One region of the Pseudomonas oplopanacis genome, then DNA from elsewhere that is predicted to be linked to it. Evidence: predicted binding sites of a transcription regulator. Region 1 holds the regulator's gene; the other holds the start of a gene.
The links. The regulator FliA, encoded in region 1, starts transcription of late flagellar genes. The targets are predictions, from matches to a motif close to CTAAAGTTTNNNNNNNNNNNGCCGNTAA.
Positions count from the first base shown of each region.

Region 1 (4,420 bases):
ACACGTTCTCGGCGATGTGGCAGCACTCCACCAGCTCGTTGAGCTGGAGGAAGCCGGCGCCCCCTTTTACAGTGTGAAAACCGCGAAAAATTGCATTGAGCAAGTCCGCATCATCCGGTCGGCTTTCCAGCTCGACCAGTTGTTCGGACAGTTGCTCTAGAATCTCGCCGGCCTCAACCAGGAAATCCTGAAGGATCTCTTCATCGGCGCCGAAGCTCATTAAGGGGGTGCTCCTACAGGTCTAAAAACCTAAAAAACCTAGAATGCTGAAACGCTAAAATCCCAGGCTGGATAGCAAATCGTCCACATCGTCCTGACCGGACACAACGTCTTCTCTTTTATCGGCATGAATCTGCGGACCTTCACCCTGAGAGAGATGTTTTTGTGGATCTTTTTCGGCGAGCATCGATTCACGGTCATGTTCGATACCCGCAAAGCGGTCTACCTGGCTGGCCATGAGGACGAGCTTGAGCAAATTGCTTTCAACTTCGGTGACCAACTGGGTCACGCGCTTGATCACCTGACCGGTGAGGTCCTGGTAATCCTGAGCCAGCAGGATGTCGTTGAGGTTGCTCGACACCGTGCGGTTGTCCTCGGTGCTGCGTGTCAGGAAACCGTCGACGCGGCGGGCCAGCTCACGGAACTCTTCAGCCCCGACTTCGCGGCGCATGAACCGGCTCCAGTCCGTGCTCAACGCCTGGGCTTCTTCGCTCAGGCTGTTGACCAGCGGCGTGGCGCTTTCCACCAGGTCCATGGTGCGGTTGGCCGCGGCCTCGGTCAGCTTGACCACATACCCCAGGCGCTCGGTGGCGTCCGTGATTTGCGACACTTCCTCGGCTTGCGGCATGTTCGGGTCAATCTGGAAATTGACGATCGCGCTGTGCAGCTCGCGAGTGAGCTTGCCCACTTCCTGATACAGGCCACGGTCACGGGTCTGATTGAGCTCATGGATCAGTTGCACAGCCTCGCCGAACCTGCCTTTTTCAAGGCTGGCGACCAGTTCGACGGCATGTTTTTTCAGGGTCGATTCAAAATCGCCCTGTGAAGATTCTTTATGCTCCATAGCTCCCCCGTGGCGCAGTGGATCAACCGATGCGTTCGAAAATCTTCTCGATTTTTTCTTTCAACGCCTGGGCCGTGAAGGGTTTGACCACATAGCCGTTTACGCCGGCCTGGGCCGCTTCGATGATCTGCTCGCGCTTGGCTTCAGCGGTCACCATCAGCACTGGCAGGTGCTTGAGCTTTTCATCGGCGCGCACGTGGCGCAGCAGATCGATACCGGTCATGCCAGGCATGTTCCAGTCCGTTACCAGAAAGTCGATGCTCCCGCTGTTGAGAACCGGAATGGCAGTAGTGCCATCGTCAGCCTCGACCGTGTTGGTGAACCCAAGGTCACGCAACAGGTTTTTTATGATCCGCCGCATCGTTGAGAAGTCATCAACGATGAGGATTTTCATGTTCTTGTCCAATTCGACCTCCAAGCAGTCTTAAACGCGCCCAGCACCTGGACGCGCCATTTCAATCAATTCGGCAATTCACTCGATGACTGTCTGGAGCACAACAGATCGCGACCGGTGCCGTTCAAATCCGCACCAGCCCCGTTCGCAGTGTCCCCACACTGCCTTCAGCGCGCTCGCCACTCCCCCAAACGCCCCCGCAAACGGGCCGCGCACTGGCTGTGTAACTGGCTGACCCGCGATTCGCTGACCCCCAGGACCTCACCGATTTCCTTGAGATTCAACTCTTCGTCGTAGTACAGCGCCAACACCAGTCGCTCGCGCTCCGGCAAATTGGCAATCGCGTCCGCCAGCGCCGCCTGGAAGCGTTCATCTTCCAGATCGCGTGACGGCTCGAGATGAGCACTCGCGCCATCCTCATGCAGCCCTTCGTGTTCGCCGTCCTGCAACAGATCGTCGAAACTGAATAAGCGGCTGCCCAGGGTGTCGTTCAAAATCCCGTAATAATCGTCGAGACTCAATTGGAGTTCGGCCGCAACCTCGTGATCTTTAGCGTCACGGCCGGTTTTAGCTTCAATAGAGCGAATTGCGTCACTGACCATACGGGTATTTCGGTGGACCGAGCGTGGCGCCCAGTCCCCCTTGCGTACTTCATCGAGCATGGCGCCGCGGATTCGTATGCCCGCGTACGTCTCGAAACTTGCGCCTTTGCTGGCGTCGTATTTGGTCGACACTTCAAGCAGGCCGATCATCCCGGCCTGGATCAGGTCTTCAACCTGGACACTGGCCGGCAGACGGGCCAGCAAGTGGTAAGCAATGCGTTTGACCAGTGGCGCGTAACGCTCGATCAGCTCGTACTGCGCGTCACGTGCCGACTTCTTGTAGAGGTTGTAGCCACTGGCTGTCATAGGACGGGTCCTGCGGTCTGTTGCACGAGGCGCTCGACGAAAAACTCAAGGTGCCCGCGCGGGTTGGCAGGCAGCGGCCAGGTATCAACTTTCTGCGCGATGGCCTTGAACGCCAGGGCGCACTTGGAACGCGGGAAGGCTTCATACACGGCACGTTGTTTCTGCACAGCCTTGCGCACGCTTTCGTCGTAAGGCACCGCGCCGACGTATTGCAAGGCCACGTCGAGAAAGCGGTCGGTGACCTTGGTCAACTTGGCGAACAGGTTGCGACCTTCTTGCGGGCTCTGGGCCATGTTGGCCAGGACGCGGAAGCGGTTCATGCCGTAATCGCGGTTAAGCAGTTTGATCAGCGCGTAGGCGTCGGTGATCGAGGTCGGCTCGTCGCAGACCACCAGCAAGACTTCCTGCGCTGCGCGAACAAAACTGACTACCGAGTCACCTATGCCCGCAGCGGTGTCGATCACCAATACGTCGAGATTGTCGCCGATGTCGCTGAAGGCCTGGATCAGTCCGGCGTGTTGAGCCGGGCTCAAATGAACCATGCTCTGGGTGCCAGACGCGGCCGGAACGATTCGAATACCGCCCGGGCCCTGCAACAGAACGTCGCGCAGCTCGCAGCGGCCTTCGATCACGTCGGCCAGGGTACGTTTGGGTGTCAGTCCCAGCAGGACGTCAACGTTCGCCAGGCCCAGGTCAGCGTCCAACAGCATGACGCGACGGCCGAGCTCAGCCAGGGCCAGCGACAAATTCACTGACACGTTAGTCTTGCCGACGCCACCTTTGCCGCCGGTCACCGCGATCACCTGTACGGGATGCATGCTGCCCATGTTATTTCTTTACCTTGTCTTGCATAGACGGAGGCCACATTACTGGCTGCGCGTTCGCAAATGGAACAATGCATGGCAGACCATCGATGTAGGTACAAAAACTGTTCATTACTACCTTAGCCAACCTGCTTGGTCGGGCTGTGGTAAATATCAGCGAACATGTCAGCCATGGCTTCTTCGCTGGGTTCTTCCTGCATTTGTACGCTTACGGCGCGACTGACCAACTGATGACGGCGCGGCAGATGCAAATCATCCGGGATCCGCGGGCCATCGGTCAGGTACGCCACCGGCAATTCATGACTGATCGCCAGGCTCAGCACCTCGCCGAGACTTGCCGTTTCATCCAGTTTAGTCAGGATGCAGCCAGCGAGCCCGCAGCGTTTGTAACTATGATAAGCGGCTGTTAGAACCTGTTTTTGGCTGGTGGTTGCGAGCACCAGGTAATTTTTTGATTTGATGCCACGCCCGGCCAGGCTTTCGAGCTGCATGCGCAGGGCTGGATCGCTGGCCTGAAGGCCTGCGGTATCAATCAGCACCACGCGTTTGCGCAGCAGTGGCTCCAGCGCCTGAACCAGCGATTGGCCCGGATCGACGTGGGTCACCGACACATTGAGAATGCGCCCCAGCGTCTTGAGCTGCTCCTGGGCGCCAATGCGAAAGCTGTCCATGCTCACCAGCGCGATGTTCTGCGCGCCGTACTTGAGCACGTAACGGGCTGCGAGCTTGGCCAGGGTGGTGGTCTTGCCCATGCCGGCAGGACCAACCATGGCAATCACGCCGCCTTCTTCCAGCGGCTCGACTTCCGGGGTAGCAATCATCCGCGCCAGGTGCGCCAGCAACATGCGCCAGGCCTGACGAGGCTCATCGATATCACCGATCATCGCCAACAGATCGCGCGACAACGGGCCGGACAGGCCGATGCGTTGCAGGCGACGCCACAGGTTGGCCTGGGCCGGACGGCTACCTTGCAGCTGATTCCAGGCTAGCGAACCGAGCTGTACTTCCATCAGTTCGCGCAGGCTGTTGAGCTCGAAACGCATCGAGTCGAACGCACGTGGATCCACGCCGCCAGCAGCCGGTGCCGGAGCAGGCGCGGAGCGACGCGGTTCGGCGTAGGTCGGTTCGATTAGTGGCTCGGCAGCGGTCAGTGGCAGGCCGGCGAACAACTGGCGATTGGTGGTCTTGTCGCCTTCGGTCTCGCCATCGCCACGCAGGCTCAATTCAGCCT
Region 1 covers NZ_JBSKHV010000002.1:661,950-666,369, reverse strand. The annotation lists gene ACWKV5_RS07425 (chemotaxis protein CheA) at 1-220, opposite strand, end outside; gene ACWKV5_RS07420 (protein phosphatase CheZ) at 275-1,063, opposite strand; gene ACWKV5_RS07415 (chemotaxis response regulator CheY) at 1,086-1,457, opposite strand; gene fliA (RNA polymerase sigma factor FliA) at 1,625-2,365, opposite strand; gene fleN (flagellar synthesis regulator FleN) at 2,362-3,192, opposite strand; gene flhF (flagellar biosynthesis GTPase FlhF) at 3,309-4,420, opposite strand, start outside.

Region 2 (4,420 bases), on a different contig from region 1:
GACGCGGACGTTGATTGTGCAGGGCGAGCGCGATGCGCTGGGTAATCGCGAGGCTGTCGAGCGGTATGTGTTATCGCCGAGCATCGAGATGATGTGGCTGGTGGCGGGGGATCATGATTTGAAACCGCTGAAGGCTTCGGGGTTTACCCATGAGCAGCATTTGTGGGCTGCGGCGCAGAAGATTGCCTCATTCCTTCGGTGAGATTTTCAGTGCCTGTCCGGGCCTCTTCGCGAGCAGGCTCGCACACATTTGATTTCCGGCACACCCCCAATTTGTGTTTACAACAGATCCCCCTGTGGGAGCGAGCCTGCTCGCGAAGAGGTCGGGACTGGCACCATCACTTTCAAATTGGCAACAAAAAACCCGGAAGCTTTCACTGTCCGGGTTTTTTCATTCCAACAACGATCAGCGATTAAACCGCTCCACCAACGAATACTGGGTATTCGCCGTTTTCGTCAGCTCTTCACTCAACAGCGCCGAGTTCTGTGCCTGTTCCGAGGTCTGGTCCGCCAGTTGCGAGATATTGCTGATGTTGCGGCTGATCTCCTCAGCCACCGCACTCTGCTCTTCAGTCGCGGCCGCAATCTGGGTGGTCATGTCGGTGATGTTGGCCACCGCTTCGCTGATGCCCACCAGCGCCTGATCCGCTTCCAGTACCCGTGCCACACCTTCTTCGGCCTGACGATGCCCGGCTTCCATGGTTTGCACGGCGGTGCTGGCGGTCTGCTGCAGCTTGGCGATCAGGGCATGGATCTGCCCGGTGGATTCGCTGGTGCGTTGCGCCAGTTGGCGAACTTCGTCGGCCACCACCGCAAAACCACGGCCCATTTCACCGGCGCGGGCCGCTTCGATGGCGGCGTTCAAGGCCAGCAGGTTGGTCTGGTCGGCGATGCCTTTGATCACATCGACCACGCCGCCGATTTCGTCGCTGTCCTTGGCCAGTTGAGTCACGGTCAGGCCGGTTTCACCCACTACCACCGACAGGCGCTGGATGGCTTCGCGGGTTTCCCCTGCGATGTCGCGGCCGCGACCGGTCAGGCGATTGGCCTCCTGGGTGGCGTCGGCGGTGCGCTGTACGTGGCTGGCGACTTCCTGAGTGGTGGCGGCCATCTGGTTGACGGCGGTGGCCACTTGCTCGGTTTCGACGCGCTGACGTTCCAGGCCGCTGGAGCTGTTGTGCGCCAGGGTATCGGACTGTTTCGCTTGTTCGGTCAGGTGCTCGGCGGTGTCCTGCAGACGGGTCAGGCAGGTTTTCAGGCGGGCTTCCTGACTGAGGATCGACATTTCCAGGCGCGCCTGGGCGCCGCGGCTGTCGGTGTACATCTGCGCGATCAGCGGGTCGGAGGTGGTTTGCCCGGCCAGGACCAGCAGGCGCTTGAGACCACGCTGTTGCCAGCTCAACCCCATCAGGCCCAACGGCACCGACAGGCCGGCCGCCAAGGCAAAGCCCCACTGTGACGTCAGCGTGGCACCGATCATGAAGCTCAATTGGCTGACCAGAATGAACGGCAGCCAGTCCTGAAGCACCGGCAGCCATTTATCCGTCGATGGAATGGCGGACTTGCCTTGGTTGATGCGTTGGTAAAGCGCTTCGGCACGCTGGATCTGTTCGGTGGTGGGTTTGATCCGCACCGACTCGTAACCGATTACCTGGTTGCCCTCGAATACCGGCGTCACGTAGGCGTTGACCCAATAGTGATCACCGCTCTTGCAGCGATTCTTGACGATGCCCATCCATGGCAAGCCTTGCTTCAGAGTGCCCCACATGTGCGCGAACACGGCGGCCGGAACGTCGGGGTGACGGACCAGATTGTGCGGTGCGCGGACCAGCTCCTCACGCGAGTACCCGCTGATCTCGACGAACGCGTCGTTGCAGTAAGTGATCACGCCCTTGGCATCGGTGGTGGAAATCAACCGTTGCTGTGCCGGGAAGGTCCGTTCGCGTTGGGTAATGGGCTGGTTGTTACGCATGGCTTTTTCAATCCGCAAGGCTTTGACAGGTTGTCGGCGGTGCCAGGAATTAGTTGAAATTATTTTTCAATAATCAGCGGTGCGTCGCAAAACGAGCATTGCCTCAACTCGCGAGCATCGGATAGGTGAACAGCGTGAAGTGCAGCAGGTTCAGACCGAAATGGGTGGCAATGGCGGCACCCAGACCGCCAAAACGATAGGCCAGGCCATAACCGACACCGGCCAGGGTCGCCAATAGCACCCATTGCCAGCCAGCGCCCACATGCACCAGACCGAACAGCAACGACGCGAGCAGCAGCGCGAGGTTTTCGCCGTAAGGCAGGTGTTTGAACCGACGGCTCAGGCCACCCTGGAAGTAGCCACGAAACAGTGCTTCCTCGACCACCGTGACCAACAACAGATTGTTCAGCAGCCACAGCCAGGCTTGATCCGGCCACTTCGGCGCCCAACTGATCATGCCCAGCAACAACGCGCCACCCAAGGCCAGTACGGCACTCAGCGTCAGGGCGAGGGCGGTGGCGTAAACGCCAAGGCGCCAGGAGCGCCGGCCGACAATCCATGGGCAAACCAATAACAGCCAGAAGCCGATCAGCGGTTTGTCCTGATTCAGGTACATGGAAAACGGCACGGCATCAGCGGTGAGGTATTGAGGGGCGATCGCGCGTCCGTTGAAGAAGCCCGGGAGCAAGTGCATCGCCAGCGCCAGGGTCAGGATGATGAACAGGCCGTGGCCGAGGTAGCGGGCAATCGGGAGTTTTTGTTGGCGGACGGCAACACCGGCCGCGATCAGCAAGGCGATGGTGATCAAGGCCATCCAGCTGAGTTGGCCGTAGGTCAAGGCGAGGCCGAAGCCGAGGGAGAGTAAGGCCAGGTAGGTCCATGGCAGGGCGATCATTGAGCATCCTTATTAGGCAAAATTCTGCGGCATACCCCGGCCCTCCTACAGGGGGGGGTGGTGTTGGGCATGCAAAAGCGGCGGCGGATTATGGGACGCTAGCGGCACAAATAAAAACACCGCCCGAAGGCGGTGTCTGTGGCAGCGGGCGGTTACGCTGTTATCAATTGTCGCAACACATAATGCAAAATCCCCCCGGACTTGAAGTACTCGACCTCATTGAGCGTATCGATCCGGCACAGCACGTCGATCTTTTCCTTGCTGCCATCTTCACGGGTGATCACCAGCGTCAGGTTCATCCGCGGCGTCAGCTCCACGCCGGTCAACCCGAGAATATCCAGGGTTTCCCTGCCCGTCAGGTTCAGACTCTTGCGGTTCTGGTCCAGTTTGAACTGCAACGGCAGCACGCCCATGCCGACCAGGTTGGAGCGGTGAATCCGCTCGAAACTTTCGGCGATGACGGCTTTCACGCCCAGCAGATTGGTGCCCTTGGCCGCCCAGTCGCGGCTTGAGCCCGTGCCGTATTCCTGGCCTGCGATGACCACCAGCGGCGTGCCTGACGTTTGATAACGCATGGCTGCGTCGTAGATCGGCATTCTCTCCATGGTGGGAATGTAGAAGGTGTTGCCGCCTTCCTCGCCGCCAAGCATTTCGTTGCGGATACGGATGTTGGCAAAGGTGCCGCGCATCATCACTTCATGGTTGCCGCGACGCGAGCCGTAGGAGTTGAAGTCCCGCGGTTCCACACCCTTGTCGCGCAAGTACTGACCGGCCGGGCTGTCGGCCTTGATATTGCCGGCGGGGGAGATGTGGTCGGTGGTCACCGAGTCGCCCAGCAGCGCCAGCACCCGGGCCCCGGCGACGTCCTTGACCACCGGCGGCGGGCCGCCGATGTCGTCGAAAAACGGCGGATGCTGGATGTAGGTCGAATCGTCCTGCCACACATACGTCGCCGCTTGCGGCACCTTGATGGCTTGCCATTGCTCGTCGCCGGCAAACACTTCGGCGTATTCCTTGTGGAACATCGACGTGTTGACCTGATTCACCGAATCGGCAATTTCCTTGCTGCTCGGCCAGATGTCGCGCAAATACACCGGATTGCCATCCTTGTCGTCGCCCAACGGCTCACTGCTGATGTCGATGCGCACCGTGCCGGCCAGCGCATAGGCGACGACCAGTGGCGGGGAGGCCAGCCAATTGGTTTTCACCAGTGGATGCACGCGTCCCTCAAAGTTGCGGTTGCCCGACAACACCGACGCAACGGTCAGGTCGGCGGCCTGAATGGCTTTTTCAATCGGCTCCGCCAATGGCCCGGAGTTGCCGATGCACGTGGTGCAACCGTAGCCGACCAGCGCAAAACCCAGTTCGTCGAGATATTGGGTCAGGCCCGCCGCCTTGTAGTAGTCGGTGACCACTTTGGAGCCGGGCGCCAGCGAACTCTTGACCCACGGTTTGCGCTTGAGGCCTTTCTCCACAGCCTTTTTCGCCACCAGGCCGGCCGCCATCATCACGCTCGGGTTGGAGGTGTTGGTGCAGGACGTGATGGCGGCAAT
Region 2 covers NZ_JBSKHV010000001.1:812,094-816,513, reverse strand. The annotation lists gene ACWKV5_RS03905 (alpha/beta family hydrolase) at 1-202, shown strand, start outside; gene ACWKV5_RS03900 (methyl-accepting chemotaxis protein) at 407-1,972, opposite strand; gene ACWKV5_RS03895 (lysostaphin resistance A-like protein) at 2,076-2,867, opposite strand; gene acnA (aconitate hydratase AcnA) at 3,020-4,420, opposite strand, start outside.
Region 2: the regulator FliA is predicted to act here: its motif matches at 2,003-2,030, upstream of ACWKV5_RS03900 (methyl-accepting chemotaxis protein).